2 regions of the Paenibacillus sp. NPDC058367 genome follow, and region 2 is predicted to be linked to the other one. Evidence: a T-box and tRNA genes for the amino acid it is inferred to sense, from the RefSeq annotation. Region 2 holds a T-box; the other holds one or more tRNA genes.

Region 1 (10,062 bases), 1.4 Mb from region 2:
CTGCAGCTGCAGGATTAATTGGTGAAGGCATTAAAGATGTTTGCGTAGTGGATATTGACAACTGGCGTTTGGATAAAGCAAAAGAATTAGGCGCATTAACAGTTAATACGTCGACTGAAACATTAGCAGAGGGTTTAATCAAACACTTCGGCGAAGTGAACGTATACGGTGTGAGGGTACCCAATGTAGATGCTTTTGTGGACGCAGCGGGCGCTCCAATATTATTTGAACAAGTGATGCAGATTGTAAAGCCACAAGCAAGAATAGCAATCATTGCCGTTTATAAAAATGAAGTACCTATAAGCCTTGCTCAAGTGATGAGTAAAGAAGTTAACATAGTTGGAGCTAGTGGATACACACATGAAGATATTGTAAAGGTAATTGAACATATAAACGACAAGAAAACGAATATCTCTACAATGGTGACACAGACTTATAAATTAGAGGATATTCAAGCCGCCTTCGATAAAGCCATTGCAGCAAAAGAAACGATCAAGGTTATTGTAGATCTAACTTAATCATCAGGTAATTATATTGGAGTTCATTTGAGTGTAAAACTCAGGTGAACTCTTTTTATTTTAGAAGAATAATGACGTTATATAAAATTTAATTCTAATTGAACATGGCATATTACAAGTGTGTGGTCGTAATTATACTGAGTATAGAAGTGAAATTAGAGAAAAAACGTGGAGGTATGATGGAAATTAATCTTGTTCCAGTAACGTTTGAAGATAAAGAGGTATTGTCTAATCTATATCAATTTTACAATTATGATTTCAGTTTATTTACAGATCAAGACGTAAACCAGCATGGGGAATTCGAGGTGAATATTGATTATTTTTGGGAAGGGGATCATCGATGGAATCCATATTTGATTGAGGTTTCAGGAAACATAGCTGGATTTGTGGTTGTTCTTTTTGAAAACTTAGATACAGACCCAGATCCAACTCATGTGATCTATGACTTTATGATTTTACAGAAATATAGAAGAAATGGAATAGGTACTGCTGCCGCAATAAAAACACTTGATCTATTTAAAGAAGCTAAATGGAAACTAGCTCAAATGGAAAATAATAAACCTGCCATAGCTTTCTGGCGAAAAGTTCTTCAGGATTATACAAAAGACAACTATACAGAACGTTATTTGAGTGATCTCCAAAAATATATTCAAGCATTCGATAGAAGGGGGAGAACGAAATGAATATCACCGTAACATTAACTGACAGCACAACGAAGTTTAAGATTAACAATCTCTACCCACTATACTTACACGATCTATCAGAGATATGGGGGAACCTTCCTAATCAATATGGGGTATACGAGGATAATGAAACACAGACGCTGAATGAACAGAATAAAGTGTTCGACATATGGTGGGAGAAGCCGGGGATTTTATATCCTTATTTAATAAAAGAGGATGGAATTCCTGCTGGCTTTGCATTAGTAGCCACACCACCTCATACACCACCAGGTTGTGAATTTTATTTAAACGAATTCTTTATCCTCCGGCCCTTTCGAGGTACGGGAATCGCTGAACGTGCGGCTAAGGAGGTATTTAATCTTCATATTGGAAAATGGGAGCTACAAACCAATCCCACAGCTACAAATAGGAGAGCCCAGCATTTTTGGAAAAAGACACTAAAAGAATATACTGGTAATAGCTTTCAAGAAGAATGTAAGAAGTCTTTTGATGATGAATTAAAGATGATTTTTAATTTTTGTAATGGATAAAGCTAATCAAAACGAAATGAGGGAATTATTTCTTCTATTGACTTATAGTGGATTAGGGCTTACAATTAGAAAAATTATATATCAAAACAAATGCTTTGATGGAGAAAAGTAGTTCAATACCTCTTTACAGGGAGGAAACGCCGGAGATTGAGAGCGTTTCTAGAGAAAAGGGTTGATCGAAGTTCACTCCGGAGCAGTCCCTTGAAACCATTGTTGGCAAGTAGAGGTGTACCGGTGTTAACCGTAAAATATTTAAGTGAGAACATTTCTGTTTGTTGTACAGAATAGTTCTAATTTAGGGTGGTACCGCGGCTCCTCGTCCCTTTTCGGACGAGGGGTCTTTTTGTTTCCATTTAGAAGAAATATTTGTATCCCTGCAAGGCTCGGTAGCTCAGTTGGTAGAGCATAGGACTGAAAATCCTAGTGTCGGCGGTTCGATCCCGTTCCGAGCCATCTTAACTTTAATAGCAAGCTTTCTATAAAAACAGCCTGTCCGACCATTATGGTTAGACAGGTTGTTTGTTATTTCATCTTAATTTGAAAAGTTTAAGGAGTAGATTAATTATGAAATATGTAAATGCAGATACAGTCTTCCCTAAAGAGTTACTACAAGAAATACAGAAATATATAAACGGTGGTATGGTCTACGTTCCAAAGCCTGAAGAATTACATGTAAAATGGGGTGAGAAGTCAGGGAGTAGAAAATATTTGGAATCAAGAAATATTGAGATCTGCCTGAGGTTTGCTGCTGGTGCAACCGTCGAACAGCTCTCAGGTGAATACTGTCTTTCTAAAGATAGTATTAAGAAAATTGTTTATACTAAAAAATAGCCGGTCAACCGTAGGGTTGACCGGCTATTACATTTATTTGAAGCGTTAACTCGCAAATATATGCTTACCAATTTTTAAGTTCTGAGGACGAGTCCAGATCCATGCACTAGTAGCTGTATCTGGATTGAAATAATAGATCGAATTGTTTGTTGGGTCCCAACCTCGGACAGCATCAAGAGCAGCTAAATAGGCAGTCCGGTTTGGAGTAAGCCAATACTGGCCGTCAGATACGGCTGTAAATGCGCCTTTTTGAAATACAACGTTTTTTATATTGTTTGGAAATTGACTAGATTGTATGCGATTCATAACTACAGCACCAACTGCGACTTGTCCTTTATAAGGCTCACCGCGCGATTCACTGTAGATTACTTTCGCCAAAATATCCATTTCCTCAATATTAAGCGTGTATTTTTTTAGAGCATTCCAAGTTTTTGTACCAGTAACTCCATCGACACTTAATCCGTAGGCCTTTTGAAATTTAGCAACGGCAGCTTTCGTTTGTGCTCCATATACACCATCTAAAGGCTGGGTATAGAAATTCAGAGTTTTTAATCGATACTGAAGATCCCACACATCTCCAGAAGAACTCCCTACGGTTAATACCGGAGCAGCACTAGCAGAACCAATCATAGTAGCCATACTTACCAGACCCAAAAGAAGCAACAAAGTGAATATTTTAGTCTTCATTGTAGTAGCCTCCTTTCAGAAAACATTATAAATAACCTTCAATAACTGAGACAACACTCATTTATTGGTAATCTAATAATCCATTTTACATTTTCGAAAAAACTTCATTAGGTTTGTGATCCTATGAAATGGGTAAATGAATAATCAGAGGCACATCAACTTCGGAGGTTTTATATATGAAAAAGCAATTATATCTATTCATAATCGCAGCTGCACTCACTCTAAGCGCATGTGGTAATGATAATAGCTATGGCAATAAGATAATGGAAGATACCTCACATTCCAGTTCAAGCGACGTACCTGAAAATTTGAAAGTGGCAGAGAATCCTACTTTTAAAATAGGAAGTAAAGCGATTATCCAAGCGGACCATATGGAAGGTATGAAAGAGGCAACAGCAACGATAGTTGGAGCTTTTGATACCACTGCGTATATCGTTTCTTATAGGCCCGCAACTGGCGGATTTCCAGTTACAAATCATAAGTGGATTATTCATGAAGAAATCAAAAAAGCAGCCGATAAACCCTATGAATCCGGCTCGGAAGTCGTGATGGAAGCTGACCATATGAAAGATATGAAAGGTGCAACGGCTCAGATTAACGCAGCGGAACAAACCACGGTATATATGATTGATTACACACCTACTACGGGTGGAGATAAAGTGAAAAATCATAAATGGGTAACGGAAGATGAGCTTTCAGCAATAAAGTAACCAATAGAAATATAAGCTCAAAAGTAATGAAAGATGATTAAGGTAGGGGCAGTCATGGACTTTGTTAAAGTTCTAGGCTGCTCCTACCTTTTTGATTGCTTCTTTTATTGGTAGAGAAGTGTTAAGATATCTTTATAAAATACCGATATACAAAATATACCATTTTAATTGATGTTTTCTTAGAAGGTAGGAGCGTGATTGAAATGCCTAACTGGCAGGTGAAATTCGATGAAGAGATGCTTAAGCAAGCTGCACAACAGATTCAAGTCGATTGGACAGCGATAAAGTATATTGGTGGTTTTGAAAATGTTGTCTATAGCTTTCCAAAAGATGATCATGAATTTATTTTACGTGTATCTCATCAGTCTCATCAGGAGCTGGAGATGGTTATCTCTGAACTTGACTTTATGGACCATCTTGCAAAACATGGCGTGCAACTGGCTCGTCCCATTCCCTTTCAGGATGGCAGCTTGGTACAAACGTTAGTCAAAGATGAGGAAAGATTTATGATCTGTGTAATGGAGAAAGCACCAGGTGGTCATGTTAATGCTTCCGATCCCAATTGGGGAACGGAGCTTTTTGAGCAATGGGGTGAGGTAACAGGAAGAATGCATGCTTTAACTCTGCAATACAATCCGGAGACTGTTCTGGCAAGACCACATCAGGGCAAGCTAGATTTTGACTTTGCTAACTTTGGTACTGTTGAACAGCAGCTTTTTGAAAAGTTGCTTCAAATAAATGATCGGATTAACCAGTTGCCGCGGAATCGAGAAGGCTATGGACTATGTCACCGTGATTTGCATCCGGGTAATTTCTTCGTGCATGAGGGGCAGATCACCGTGTTTGATTTTGATGATTGCGGATACGACTATATGGTGCATGATATTGCCATTGCCGTTTATTATTCGACCATCTTTGGGGATTGGCGAAAACCGGAGGTAGAGCAGAGTAGAACTTCTAGTCTTGCGGCAGCCATGCTGACGTCTTTTATGAAGGGATATAATCGAAAGTACTCACTCGACAATAAGTGGCTAAAAGAGCTCCCACTCTTTATCGAGAAACGTCGACTGGAATTAGTGCTTTTGTTATTTCAAGAGTTTTCGGAGACACAGCGTGAGCAGGATAGAGAGTGGCTTGCCCGTAATATTCAGGATGCCTTAAATGACAAAGCTTGTTTAGAGCTTTAATGAGGGAGGTAACCGATATGACAACCCCAAAACATATTCTTTCCGCAGCTACCGTTGTATTCAATGATCAAAGAGAGATTTTATTAATAAAAGGTCCACGCAGAGGATGGGAGATGCCAGGCGGACAGGTCGAAGAAGGGGAGTCACTTAAAGAGGCGGCGATCAGGGAAACCAAAGAAGAATCGGGTATTGATATAGAGATTAATAAGTTCTGCGGCGTCTTTCAAAATGTAGATCGATCTATTTGCACTACATTATTTCTGGGTAAAGCTATCGGTGGTGAGCCTGCTACTAGTTCCGAAAGCTTGGAAGTGGGTTTTTTTTCAATAGAACAAGCGATGGATATGCTCACATGGAAAAACCTCAGATTGCGGCTGGAGTATTGTCTAAATGATGATGCGCAGCCGTTTTACGTAGAATTACGGGGCACAGAAGTTGAAAAAATTATTATTACACATCTGAGTTAATGTTGGGAGCACAACGGACAAATGTTACGATCAACCATTCATATTTTTTTTATTTTATAACATTTTCATTTGATTACAGAACTTTTCATATGTTTACAGCGTCTTACTTATGAACGATAAATCGACGGTAAGGACTGAAACATTATGAAAGACAACACGAAGCTTTTCAGAAATAATATGAGGAGCCAGTCTTCTATACAATCTGTAGGCGGCAGGCGTTATGTGCCAGGAATTGATGGTCTAAGGGCTTTATCAGTACTCGCTGTAATCGCATATCATTTGAATCTGAATTGGGCTGAGGGTGGACTTCTCGGCGTTGGAATATTTTTTGTAATCTCCGGATATCTCATTACTGACCAAATCATTAGCCAGTGGGAGCGGCACCGAAGGCTGAACCTTGTAGACTTTTGGGTTCGTAGGGCGCGGAGGCTGTTGCCTGCGATGGCCGTTATGCTTTTTGTGGTTGCCATATGGCTTTTAATTATAGAACCATCAAGATTGTTTGGGCTCAAGGGTGACTTTATGTCTTCCTTATTTTATTTCAATAACTGGTGGCTAATATTTCATAATGTTTCCTATTTTGAAAGCTTTGGCCCAACATCTCCAATTGGACATTTATGGTCGCTTTCTATTGAAGGGCAGTTTTATATTCTATGGCCAATAGTTCTCATCATCGTGATGAAAATCGCTCGTCGGCGAGGTAAGCTTATTGCATGGATTATGGCTTGCGCAGCAGTCTCTGCTTTAGCAATGGCATTGATCTACGTACCGGGGACTGATCCAAGTAGAGTGTATTATGGAACAGATACCCGCTTATTTGCGCTTCTCATTGGAGCAGCACTTGCAGTTGCTTGGCCAAGTCAGAAACTTAATGATAACGTCTCAGAACCGGCTCGGCGTGTGCTTGATATTGTAGGGGGATTAGGACTCATTCTATTATTGGTACTTTTTAATCAGGTTAATGAGTTCGATGATTTGCTTTACCGTGGTGGGTTTTTAGTGATTTCTTTGATTGCAGCTGTAGTTATTGCCGTACTCGCTCATCCTGCTAGCCGTCTGGGATCGTTCGTAGGCTGTAAACCTTTGCGTTGGATCGGGCTGCGATCATATAGCTTGTACATATGGCATTTTCCAGTCATTATCCTTAGCAGTCCGAATGTGAGTACTGAAGAAAGCAGCATGCTTCGGATCATCATTCAGGTAGCAGTAAGTTTTCTTCTAGCTGCATTGTCATATAAGTATGTGGAGGAACCCATTCGTCGAGGTTCATTTAAGGCAACTTGGAAGAACATCAGTGTAAAACGACGGGGTGGTCTTCGTCCAGGCTTCTTAATGGCTATTATTGCTGTGATTCTTATCCCAATCGCATGCAAAGGTTATTTGTTAAACGCTGGATCGGATACGTCTGCGATCGAATCGGCAGATTTGCAGTATGAACAACAACAACTTCAACAGCAAGAACAACGACTGCAGCAGCAAGAACGACAAGATATGGGAAGAAAGAATGATCCCGCAGATCATAAAGCGATAGACGAAAATGTAACTGATAAACCATCAATACCAGCCTTGGCAACAGCTACAACTGAACCTGAAGTGAAAAAAGCTGATACTAAGGTGGGAACTACAAATACAGAAGTAGCAAAGCCTGAATCAGAAGTGAAAAAATCTGTTCCTGAAGAAAAGAAACCTGTGGCTGAGAAGAGTCAAGCTGGAACGGATGTTACGGCCATTGGAGATTCTGTCATTTTGGATGCAGCACCATACCTTTCAGAGGAATTACCTGGCATTGTCATCGAGGGAAAGATCGGTCGGCAGATGGCTAAAGCTCAGGAGGTAGTGGATCAGCTGAAAGCTCAAGGCCGGCTGGGCAAAAAGGTTATTATCGAGCTTGGGACTAACGGATCCTTTAGTTCAAAGCAATTACGTAATTTACTGGATTCATTAAGTGATGCTGAGCAGATTTTTTTGGTCAATACACGGGTCCCAAGAAAATGGGAGAATAATGTGAATCACAATATTTCAAAAGTTTCCAGTGAATATAGTAATACGACCGTAGTAGACTGGTACTCTGCAAGTGAAGGAAAAGACGATTATTTCTACCAAGATGGTGTGCATCTTAAACCAGAGGGCTCCAAGTGTTACGCCTCACTTCTTGCGAAAGCCTTGGAAAGTAAGTAAGAATTAATTGAATCTCCAAACTTTTTGATATTATATTTTAATAGACCGGCAAGAGAGTTCTCTCTTTGCCGGTCTTTATTTTTCGTAAACGAATGATCTTTGAAGAGCTAATTAATTCCTAGTCGTAGATAAAATGCTCCACCACAGCCACAGTCTTCGTTATGTCAGGATTAGAATTGTCGATCACCTTCACATTAGAACTTGGAAGCGGCCACTTCACACTGCGGTTTCCAAATGATTTGCGAAATTCATCCCAATGCTGGAACTTCCATTCATCTAATGGTGATTGTCGATCGTGAATTCGTGCCCGATACAATTCCTCATTGGCTAGTTCGACCAAGACAACTTTAACCTCAACATCTTGCAGCGAACGTCCGATTCGAGATAACTCACTGCTGATCCAGTCAGGGTTGGCAGCTTCTTTAGTAAATGGCCCAACCACAAATGCATCTACATTCAGGCCTATATTGTCTAGCGCTGCATCCATCGTAATCCGGTAGCCCAAATCACGGCATAATCTTTTGTAATCGGCAGAGTCTCTGTCTGCCGGGTCCAATCCGTGAAAGGTCATAATGGCGTCAGCCGCTGGACGTAATAGAATATCCATATCAAAGAAGGGCACTTTACGCCGGGAAGCGATCGCTTTAGCTAATGTCGTTTTTCCTGCCCCAGCTGGCCCCAGAAAAAATACAAGTTTGTTCATCATTGTCTCTCCTTAGAACCTCAATTCATTGCTACAGTCTATCTCTAAATATTATCATATAAAAGAAGATGAGTAATCGCCAGCGTAAAATCCTCATCTACCGTAGGTTTTGAGAACCTGAGATATTTCGCGTTACGGTCCATAATATGATATTTTTTTGCTTCTCCATTGAGTTTTTGTGTAATCCTGCTTATAATATAGCGAGAAAAATAAGAAAAAGGTGTCCATAAATGAGCATATTAAATGTAGAAGGATTAAGTCATGGTTTTGGAGATCGTGCGATCTTCAAGGATGTTTCATTCCGTCTTCTAAAAGGCGAGCATATCGGATTATTCGGCGCTAACGGCGAAGGTAAATCCACTTTTATGAATATTGTTACAGGAAAGCTGCAACCGGATGAAGGTAAAGTCGAATGGTCCAAACGGGTGCGTGTTGGCTACCTCGATCAGCATGCAGTGTTGACCAAAGGCATGACCATTCAAGATGTACTCAGAGGCGCTTTTCAATACCTCTTTGATCTTGAGCAAGAGATGAATGATATGTACGGCAGAATGGGTGACGTGTCGCCTGAAGAGTTGGAAAAGCTGCTTGAAGAAGTTGGTACGATCCAAGATACGCTTACAAATCAAGATTTCTACATGATCGATGCGAAGATACAAGAAACCGCGCGCGGTCTAGGCATCACAGATATTGGATTGGATCGTGATGTAGCTGATCTTAGTGGTGGTCAGCGTACCAAAATCTTGCTTGCGAAGCTGTTGCTTGAAAAACCAGATATTTTGCTCCTAGATGAGCCTACGAACTATCTGGATGAGCAGCATATTGAATGGCTGAGACGTTATCTTCAAGAGTATGATAATGCATTTATTCTGATCTCACATGATATGCCTTTCTTGAACAGCGTTATCAACCTGATCTACCATATGGAAAATCAAAAGCTGACTCGTTATGTGGGTGACTATGAGCAATTCCAGCAGGTCTACGAAATGAGAAAACAACAGCTTGAATCTGCTTATAACCGTCAAAAACAAGAAATCGCAGAGCTGAAAGACTTCGTTGCACGTAACAAAGCAAGCGTAGCTACCCGTAACATGGCAATGTCCAGACAGAAGAAGCTCGACAAGATGGAAATTATCGAGATTGCAAAAGAGAAGCCAAAACCACAGTTTAACTTTAAAGAAGGTAAAACTGCGGGCAAGATGATTTTCGAAGCAAAAGAATTGGTTATCGGATATGACACACCGTTGTCCAGACCGCTTAATTTGTTAATGGAGCGTGGACAAAAGATCGCGTTGGTCGGTGCGAACGGGATCGGTAAAACCACCTTGCTTCGCAGCATCTTAGGTGAAATCCAAGCATTGTCCGGTTCGGTAGAACGTGGATACCATCAAGAGATTGGATACTTTGAGCAAGAAATGAAAGAAGGCAATTACAAGACTTGTATCGAGGAGATCTGGGATACATTCCCATCCCTGTCACAATTCGAAGTACGTGCTGCCCTTGCCAAATGTGGACTGACCACGAAACATATCGAAAGTAAGATTGCTGTTCTAAGTGGTGGAGAAAAA
Region 2 (10,062 bases):
TTTCTTCTTCATTTCTTTCCTCCATAGATCATCAAATTTCTTTTAACTTAGGCCACCCCTCGCATACTAAGTGTCGGATGGATTGTTAGCACTTGAATCGGTGTTTGAAGTGGAATTGTTGTTTGAAGTCGTTGACGCTGCCTGATAAGTGACAACATAGGTCCCAGTTCCCAGCAAATTTCGATGACCTTGGAATTCGTCGTATACATTCAATCGGATCGCGCCGCCACCTAGAGTTTTGTAAAGATTGCTTGTGAATGTTGTGGTGTATGACTTGAAGTTCCCTAATGGTAGATCTGTGCCCAGTGTTAATGTCTTCTCCATCGTTTGTCCGAAGGGGTCGATTAGCTCTAGTACAAGCTTGTGCTCATAGGTACCCGATTCGTAAAGCGTGCTGCTCGACAGGTTGTAGGTTAGGACAGTGCTTAGCGTATCTTTTCCACCAGTGACGGTGGCGACTGCATTTGTAACGGATAGGGTATAAGGGAACAATTCTACATCCAAAAGATTACTTTTTGACTCCACCGCAACATTATTTAGACCCAGTGACACCGTATTGATATAACCCGTTGATTTCCCGCCAGGAGCCGTAAGTTTTCCTTCGGATACCCCTTCACCGACATAAAGAACAAGCTGAGAAGGATCTACTCCAAGTGGAAGCTTAGTCCAGACGGTAACCAGATTTTTTCCGTTAGGGCTCGTGGAAGTGGTAGACTGGTTGACCTCGGCTTCGTAATATTGATTGTCAGGCGTTTTGTAATAAGCTACGAGTTGAGCCTGCTCCGATTTACGTGTTTCCTCACTGTTCATTTCCAGTTCTGTGTACATGATATTGGAGCTCGCACCCTGATAAACCGTTGTCCGGCGCTCTAACACTTCTGCTTTTTTACTTTCAAGGTCAATTTGGAAGGAACTTAGTGCTGCAACTTCCTGAACACGGCTGTCCAACTGATTTGTACTTAAAGAAAGAAAATTAATTTTGCTTTCGCCGGAGGTTTCTTGCAGCGTTATTTTTAATTGATTGAACTGGTAGGTGTAAGGAACATTGGCCACGACATAAACGTCTGCGGATTCATTTGGCCCGAGTATGGTTTGCGTGCTTTCTGTGACAACTTGGGAAGTGCTGCTAATATCACTCTCACCAGCTTTAATGACGCTTGTAAATGCAGGAAGCTGCACAGAGGTCGATTTCGTGTTGCGAATATTGATTTTAGCTACAAGCTGATCTTTGTCTGCCCAAGGTAGCCGCTGGATGTTCTCAAGCTTGACAGCAAATGTGCCGTAACTGTTCTCCACCGCGTATTCTGTATCCTGCCAATTGTTAGTTTGGAGTGTGTAAGGAATCTGATAATAGGCTGTAGGAAAAATGATCTTACCCTCTACAGCGGGTTCAGTCATTTGCAGCTGTAGCGTTCCTTGAGCGATCGTTAGCGGAACTTCTGCACTGAGCTCAATTATTTTTTCTTCAAGGGGTTTGAGTGTAAGGTTTGCGAAAGCCTTCGTGTCCAACGGAAAGCTATATCCTTCAGCGGCTTTAACGGTAAACTCATAAGCAGGCAAAGTAATCGCCTTGTTGCCGCTATTTTTTACTCGAAATTGCAGCGTCCACTTCGCAGTGCCGTTGTCGGCATAGACATTGGCGCTTTTTAACTGCGTCTCGACAGTATTATTGTTAATCGTAAGCTTCTTGATGACATTGCTGGCTACGACAAGATCTGGTGTGGTAGCAGCGGGAAGGTTATAGGTGACGATGGGCAAAGCTAATTTTAATGAGGTATCTTCTGCAGCAAACTGCAGAGTCATATTGTCTGTCTTCATATAAGAGGGGATTTCCGTCATGTAGTAGATCGTCTTTTTTTCCTGTGGCTGTACTTTGTAGTTACTGCTCGCATCATCAAGCGTTAATTCAAATACAGATCCTCCTGCGGATGCGAGGTATCCCTTAAGTCCAGGATCACTTAGCACTTTGGTTCCTTGATTGGTTAAGCTCACACCTACTTTGGCGTATACCTTACCGTTATATTTGTAAATTTGCAGACTTTCCGTTTTGGTTGTTACGGGCTGATTATTCAAGGTTATCTTTTTACTTTGGCCTCTAGCGACCGCTTGTGAAAAAGCAACAGGCATGGTGAAGGTCCCCAGCTTTTTTTGATAATCGGTACTGCTGAAATCCCAACCGAATACTGAAATCTTCACTCCATTTAAAGATGTGGATTTACCGACGTTTACGTAATAGGTTACGGATTGACTGCTTTTGGAGGGGATAGATTTGATGGTTGCACTGCTGGTTACTGGGCTTCCTTGGATAACGGTTCCTCCGGCAGTTGTTACTTTAGAGAAATAGTCCACAAGATTGATGCTGCTTCCGCTCCCATTGTTATAGCTGAGGGTGTATGTAAGAATATTGCCGCCATCCTGAGTCAAAAAGCCAACATCGGTCAGCTTCACACTAAAGTTACTCTTTAAAGCTATCGAGCCGAGTTTATCCAGAGTGGATACAGTGGTGGCAGTTGCTGTTTTGGTGGATGAAGTAGTAGTTGATGCCGCGTATGCTCCATACGCTGAAGCTTGACTCAGAACTGCTGCGCTAAGTATGATCACAGCTACTTTTGTTCTTCGTGCATGCATGTAATTCCCTCCCGGTATGAAAGTCCTTGTATTTTGAAGGTGATTTATGATTGAGTACAACCATGCCTTCTTAATAATGGAAATTATCAAGCTCCGCTGAACGTTAGCTGAAAAAAAGTCCCCAAAATGGCTCTGAACCTTAAAGCCAGCTTAAAGCCAGATAAAAATTGCCCTAATTATGCTTGAACTTGTCAAAACGACAGATTTTGCATATAATAAACAGACATATCTCTTGCATAAAAGAGATACCTGACAATTAGATTGAATTGTGAAATGCAGTGATGGAGAAGAGTACACAGTGCCTGACTTACAGGGAGGAGACGCCGGTGATTGAGAGCGTTTCTAGGATACAGAGCTGTCGAAGTTCACTCCGGAGCAGTTCCTTGAATTCCTTAAGATTGCCTTGTAAGGAAGCGTAGGGGAAACCGGTCACAGACCGTTATTTCTGTATAAAGTGAGATAGGTATCTGTCCAGCCAAAAGAGGGATGAAGCTCTTAAGGGGAACAGATCAGCTTGTCTAACAAGGGTGGTACCACGGTCTTTTCGTCCCTTACCGGGAGGAAAGGCCTTTTTTTGTTGAACTAGACAATGATTGAAGGGGGCTGTACACGGCCATGAAAGAGAAGTTGGAAGCATTGAAGGTTGAGGCGCTGGCTAAGTTGCAGGAGGTTATGGATCCACAGGTTTTGAATGACCTAAGAGTGAAATATCTCGGTAAAAAAGGCGAGCTTACAGAAGTTCTACGTGGTATGGGAGGACTTAGTGCTGAGGAGCGTCCGGTTATCGGGCAAGTAGCGAATCAGGTGCGTAGTGCCATTGAGGAGATTATTGGAGCGAAGCAAGAGGCTTTTCAACAGCAAGAGACTCAGCAACGTCTGCAGGCTGAAAAAGTAGACGTAACCCTGCCGGGTCGCCGCATGCAGCAAGGGGGCGTTCACCCGCTTAGCAGAGTGGTTCAGGAAATTGAGGATATTTTCATTGGTATGGGCTACCGTGTGGCTGAAGGTCCGGAAGTGGAGACCGATTATTATAACTTTGAAGCCCTAAATCTGCCTAAAAATCACCCGGCACGCGATATGCAGGATTCCTTTTATTTAACGGATGACCTGCTTATGCGTACTCAAACGTCTCCGGTACAAATTCGTACTATGCAGGCTATGAACGGTGAAGTTCCAGTTAAAATCATTTGCCCGGGTAAAGTATTCCGCCGCGATGATGACGATGCAACGCATTCCTTCCAGTTCCATCAAATTGAAGGTTTGGTTATCGGAAGCAACATTCGGATGAGTGATCTGAAAGGCACCTTGCAGCAATTCGTACAAGAGATGTTCGGCCCGAATACAGACATTCGTCTTCGTCCGAGCTTCTTCCCATTCACCGAGCCAAGCGTTGAAGTGGATGTAAGCTGCTTCAAATGTGGCGGCGATGGCTGCAGACTGTGCAAGCAAAGCGGATGGTTAGAAATCCTTGGCGCCGGCATGGTGCATCCAAATGTTCTGAAAATGGGTGGCTATGATCCTGCTAAGTATAGCGGCTTCGCATTTGGTATGGGTGTTGAGCGGATTGCTATGCTTAAATACGGCATCGATGACATCCGTCATTTCTATAACAACGATATGAGTTTTGTAAAGCAGTTCAAGGGCGTTTAGATTTTTGGTGGGCGAGCTGGCTGGTGGGTTAGGAGTAAGTAGCAATTGGGTTACTGATCTTGCTTAATAAAAGACTATTAATAGAAGGAACGGAGAGGAATTTTGGAACTGTAGAAGCGCCAGCGTTCGCCTTTATCCTCGGATTTCTACCGCGAGAAGCGGTTCTAATCAGGAAATCTGAGGATAACAGCGATCGGAAGTCCAATATTTTTCGTAGTGACTGCTATAAATAGGACGGGTATGAAGCTTTCATCGAGTAATCCTAAATTGTACTACTCCCACAGGAAGCAGATCGAACGGCAAGTAGATAAATACATCTGAAACATAAAGGAAGTGAGCGGACATGAAAGTATCAACCGGATGGTTGGCTGATTATACATCGATTGAAGGAGTAACCGCCGAAAAGCTAGCGGAGAAGATTACCGCTGCCGGCATTGAAATTGACGGAGTAGAGCGCCGCAATAAAGGGATTTCCGGCATCGTAACCGGCTATGTGAAATCGAAAGAAAAGCATCCTGATGCGGATAAGCTGAACGTATGTATCGTGGATGCAGGTCAAGGTGAAGATCTGCAAATCGTCTGTGGCGCAAAGAATGTAGCTGCGGGACAAACCGTTCCTGTAGCTCTTGTTGGCGCTAAGCTGCCAGGGCTGGATATCAAAAAAGCGAAGCTGCGCGGGGTATTATCACAAGGGATGATCTGCTCGGCTAAAGAATTGGGACTCAATGATAAATTGCTTCCTAAAGAGCAGCAAGAAGGAATTCTTGTACTTCCTGAAGGTACAGAGATCGGTCAAGATATTTCAAAGCTGCTGGGTCTAGATGATGAAATTCTGGAATTCGATCTGACTCCGAACCGTTCAGACTGCCTAAGCATGATTGGTGCTGCTTATGAAGTGAGCGCGATTCTTGGACGCGACATTAAATTGCCTGATCCTGCGAGTGAAATGATTGAGATCAGCGGAGCAGCTGCTCAATCTATTTCCGTTAAGATTGAGAATGAAGAACATTGCAGTCATTACGCAGTTCGTTATATCTCAGGTGTTAAATCAGCAGCATCCCCGCTGTGGATTCAGAATCGTCTAATGGCGGCAGGGATTCGTCCAATTAACAACATCGTAGACATCACTAACTATGTGATGCTCGAATACGGACAGCCGCTTCATGCTTTTGATGCAGATAAAATAGAAGGCGGAGAACTCGGCGTTCGTCTTGCTCATGAAGGTGAAGTCCTGACTACACTTGATGGCCAAGAACGGAAGCTTGAGCCACATATGCTCGTTATCGCTGATGGAGCTAAAGCAGTAGCTCTGGCTGGAGTAATGGGAGGTCAGGATACGGAAGTTACTGCTGAGACGGTAAATCTCGTTCTGGAATCCGCTAAGTTTGACGGAGGAACCGTTCGTAAAACCTCGCGTCAACTGGGACTTCGCTCGGAAGCATCGCTTCGTTTCGAGAAAGAAGTGGATCCAAATGCAGTGATCCCTGCATTGAATCGCGCTGCAGTACTTATTGCGCGTTATGCTGGCGGATCTGTGCATGAAGGAATTGTGCAAGCAGGAACAGTCGCAGGAGAAGAGAAGGTACTTACTTTGTCCTTGGAGAAGCTGAACCGTTATCTCGGAACAGATCTGTCCTTGCTAGAAGTGAAGACATTGTTTGGTCGTCTACATTTCAAATGCGGGGATACCGCACAAGGATTGATCGAAGTTCAGGTGCCAACTAGACGTGGCGATATCAGCTATGATGTTGACCTTATCGAAGAAATTGCTCGTCTGTACGGGTATGACAATATTCCAACGACTCTGATTGAAGGTGTTACAACGCCAGGCGCATTGACGCATAAGCAATCACTCCGCCGTGAACTGCGTCGCCTGTTGTCGCATGGCGGTTATCAGGAAGTGATGGGTTACTCCTTCATCCAGCCGAAACAAAGCAAAATGTTCCCTGAGTTATCAGAAGGCTCACAAGCGGTTAAATTGGCTATGCCAATGAGTGAAGAACGCAGTGTACTGCGTACTAGCCTTCTGCCACAACTATTGGATATTGCTAGCTATAATACCAACCGTCGTCAAAGCGATCTAGCGTTGTTTGAAATCGGCAATGTCTTCTTCACAGATGAGGAACAGTTGACTCGTCAGCCGCGTGAACTGCCGGTGCTGGGGTTGTTGCTTAGCGGTAGCCTAACCGTGAAGCAATGGAACGTTTCTGCACAGCCTGTAGATTTCTTTGATTTGAAGGGTGCGCTGGAATCAGTATTTGCTTATTTGGGTCTTACAGACAGAATTATCTACGAGGGAGATAGTCCAGAAGGGTATCATCCTGGACGTTCCGCGTCGGTATATTTAGTCGGAGACGAGGGTCGTGTGAAGATTGGAACTATGGGCCAGCTTCATCCGGAACTGCAAAGAGAGCTTGATCTAGTGGATACTTATGTAGCTGAGATTCTATTGCAGCCGCTGTATGATAACACGCAAAGCCGTCTGCAATATAATGAGCTTCCACGTTTCCCAGGTATGGAACGGGATATTGCAGTAGTTGTAGATTCAACTGTACCAGCAGGCGATCTGCTAGCTTCCATCCGTGCAAACGGAGGAACTTTGCTGCAATCCGTGCAGGTATTCGACGTGTACACTGGTGGCAAGTTAGAGAGTGGAAAGAAGAGTATTGCGATCTCACTGCTGTATCGTCACGGTGAACATACATTGACAGATGAAGAGGTTGGAGAGGTGCATGATAAGCTATTATCAGTCCTTCAACAAACTTTTGGTGCAGAATTAAGAAAATAGCAGGAATTGTGTAAAGCCGCAGCGAATCCATTTAGAAACTGAGATTCGCTGCGGCTTTTTCTGGGTAGAGTGAAATGCGGAGGATATCAGCGAGAGTCTATTGATTACAAGGGATTTTGCCAAATGCTTAAGAAAAAAGCTACAATAGAAACAGTAAGACTAACTTAGAATCCGCACACATACAAAGGAGGGCACAACTGTGGCTATGGACCGGACACGTGTCGCCGTGGAGATATACGGAACTTCCTATAAACTCGTCGGAAGCAGCACTGAATATATGAAACAAGTGGCCCGTTATGTTGACGAACATATGCGCACGATTTCTAAATCACACAACAGACTGGATACGCCGCGCATAGCGGTGCTTGCAGCAGTACATATGGCGGAGCAGGCTATTCAGGTTCAGGATTTTAAAAATGAACTCAACATGATGACAGGTGAACGCAGTGAACTGCGATTGGAAGTATCTCGCCTGCTGGAGGTTCAGCGGGAGCGACAAGAAGAATATGAACGCCTTGAAGCGGCGGCTAAAGAAGAAGCTACACGACTGATTGCTGCGGTTGAAGAAGAGCGCAAGCGTCATCTGGAAATTCAGGAGAATGAGCGTAAAGTACATGTTAACCAGCTGCAAGAGGCAACCCAAGCGGCTGAAGCCGCACGAGAGAAGCTGGAAGAGGAGCTGCTTGCGCGTGAGCTGGAGTTGCAGGAACTGCGGGCAAGTTATGAGGCTGAACAGTCTGCTATGCGTGAGAATCATCGAGAGGAACTAGCGAATGCAGAAGCCATCCGTCTACAGCAGTTGGAAGAGCAGAAGGCAGCGCATTTGCAAGAGCTGGAGAACATCCGTGAGACGCTGACTAAGGAGAATTCAGACTCCTTGTCTGCTCTGGAGCTTGAGTTAACCGAGACCAGATCAACCTTAGAGAAACAGCTTGAGGAAACCAAATCAACATTAGGTAAGGAACTCGAGAAGACGAAGTTGACACTGGGTAAGGAGCTTGAGAGCACGACAACGAAGCTAAGCAAGGAATTGGCTGAAGAACGGGAAGCTTTACAACGGGAGCTTGCTAAGAATAAGGAACTTCGTCAGTCACAAGGTACTCAGGAACATAGACATAAGCAAAACATTCAAGAGCTCGAGAAACAGCTGGCTGAGCTTCGTGGTGGAACAGGACAACTTCAGTCTAGACTCCGTTCGGCTGAAGCCAGTCTTAAGAGTGAACGAGATGCTCGTCAGACGCTGCTCGGACAATATGAAGCGGTGGTTAAACGTGAAGAACAGCTCAGTGAAGAGCTGCGTACTGCTACTGAGCTAGGCACGCTGTTGAATGAAGAGCTGGAAGAATTGCGCCAGCGTTATCAGCAGTCTCAGAATGAAGCATCAGAGCTGCGGAAGTCACTACAGGAAACGAATGACAATCTGCACCGTGTTCAGGAAGAACTCGCTGGATCTATGGCGGAGGCAGCAAATTGGCAGGAGCTCTCGGATAAACGGATGGAAGATATTAGTGAGCTTGAAATGAACCTACTGGAGACCGAAGAGAAATCTTTGGCGCTTCAAAAGGAGATTGAGATCCTTCGTGGTCAAGCGGATGGATTAGTACAACAGTTAGATCGGGAAGCTCAGCTTCGTACAGATGCAGAACACGAAACTGCAGCACTCCGTGAACAAGGTGGACAGGTTCAGAAGGAACTGTCTGCACTTCGTGAACGCTATGAGGAACTGATCTCTCAATATGATGAAGTGCTGCAAGATGGAGAACGTCTACAGGAAAGATATCAACTGCTGCAAGAAGAAGGCGAAGAGACAGCTCGACGCTTAGAGGAATTGTCTGAAGCTAGCCTTGAGGCCGCTGCTACGGTTGCAGAGCAGCAGGATGTTCTGAGGGAAGCAGAGGCGTACGGCGCTTCATGGAAGCAAAAGTACGAGGAATTATTCGAGCGACAGCAGCAGTGGAGTGATTTGGAAGCGAAGCTGCGTGAAGAGATAGATATTTGGCAGCAGGAGGCCGGTGAAGCTGAGGCTAAGCAGAAATCTATTGAACGTGAACGCAGTGAGGTGCTTCAGCAGCTTGGTGAAGTCGGCGAGAATTATGAATTGGCCCAAGGACAACTTCGTCTGCTACAGGTCCAGTTTGAGATGCATCAGAATGAGCTACAGAAGATGACGGATGAGCATCGTAATCTTCAAGAGGAATATGCCAAGCTTCAGAATGAATATAATGAATGGATTCAACTGATCGAACAGGACAGTTGAATGTCGGATGCAAGAAAGTGGGCTGTACCTGATGTGTAGAGAGATCTATTTCAGGTCAGCCCTCTTTGTTTAATAAGTTTCACACCATGTCTTATATTTCTCACTTAAATAAAAAGCCGATCGTCAGGGCAATTCCCTAACGATCGGCTTTTTAATGATTCATCTATTCCACAATGATTTTTGCGTTCATGCCGCTATGTCCGGATCCACACATAATCGAACAGGTCATTTCGAATGTGCCGGCTTCCTCTGGAACAATTACTTTCGAGGACTTTTTGCTATTAAGCTGGAGTTCGAATTCAGGGATAAGGATGCCGTGATTGCCGCTATCGTTTTTAAAAATAATTTTGACGGGTACACCTTTTTTTAGATGATATTCTTCCTGATCAAAGCTGTAATTCGTAGCTGTAATTGTAAGTTCTGTTTCTGCCTCGATCTCCGGCTCCGATGTGTTAGCATTGCCAGCAGCACTATCATTGCTGTTTCCACAGGCTGTAAGTGCTATAACGAACACAATTGAAAGTAGAATTGCAAATTTTTTAATGATTTAAACCTCCTCCCAAGAAGTCCAAGCATAGTGAAAATGTGACAATTATGTAGACATCATAACTTAAAATTTAAGTAAGCGCTTTGATTAAATGTGAAAAATCCGTGAACAAGGGAGAGCGTTCAAACTTTGTCGTAAATTGCAAATAAATGATGAAAATATAACTAAAATTTATTATAATGAAAGCTATTA

The links. A T-box is a leader RNA that pairs with one kind of tRNA and senses whether it is charged. The one in region 2 lies ahead of pheS (phenylalanine--tRNA ligase subunit alpha), so its partner is inferred to be a tRNA-Phe.
Region 1: it has a tRNA-Phe gene. The T-box ahead of pheS (phenylalanine--tRNA ligase subunit alpha) is inferred to sense a tRNA for this amino acid. The anticodon was not compared.

What each region holds. Positions count from the first base shown of each region.
Region 1 covers NZ_JBHXIZ010000001.1:157,069-167,130, reverse strand. Annotated here, with positions in the region: gene ACFWMP_RS00610 (zinc-dependent alcohol dehydrogenase) at 1-518, shown strand, start outside; gene ACFWMP_RS00605 (GNAT family N-acetyltransferase) at 668-1,201, shown strand; gene ACFWMP_RS00600 (GNAT family N-acetyltransferase) at 1,198-1,731, shown strand; T-box leader at 1,818-2,058, shown strand; tRNA gene ACFWMP_RS00595 (tRNA-Phe) at 2,112-2,184, shown strand; gene ACFWMP_RS00590 (CD3324 family protein) at 2,296-2,562, shown strand; gene sleB (spore cortex-lytic enzyme) at 2,608-3,249, opposite strand; gene ACFWMP_RS00580 (YdhK family protein) at 3,426-3,959, shown strand; gene ACFWMP_RS00575 (phosphotransferase enzyme family protein) at 4,163-5,146, shown strand; gene ACFWMP_RS00570 (NUDIX hydrolase) at 5,164-5,613, shown strand; gene ACFWMP_RS00565 (acyltransferase family protein) at 5,791-7,791, shown strand; gene ACFWMP_RS00560 (P-loop nucleotide/nucleoside kinase family protein) at 7,910-8,494, opposite strand; gene ACFWMP_RS00555 (ABC-F family ATP-binding cassette domain-containing protein) at 8,725-10,062, shown strand, end outside.
Region 2 covers NZ_JBHXIZ010000001.1:1,513,479-1,523,540, reverse strand. Annotated here, with positions in the region: gene ACFWMP_RS06670 (efflux RND transporter periplasmic adaptor subunit) at 1-12, opposite strand, end outside; gene ACFWMP_RS06665 (hypothetical protein) at 67-2,628, opposite strand; T-box leader at 2,898-3,183, shown strand; gene pheS (phenylalanine--tRNA ligase subunit alpha) at 3,244-4,278, shown strand; gene pheT (phenylalanine--tRNA ligase subunit beta) at 4,622-7,066, shown strand; gene ACFWMP_RS06650 (hypothetical protein) at 7,272-9,323, shown strand; gene ACFWMP_RS06645 (cupredoxin domain-containing protein) at 9,487-9,837, opposite strand.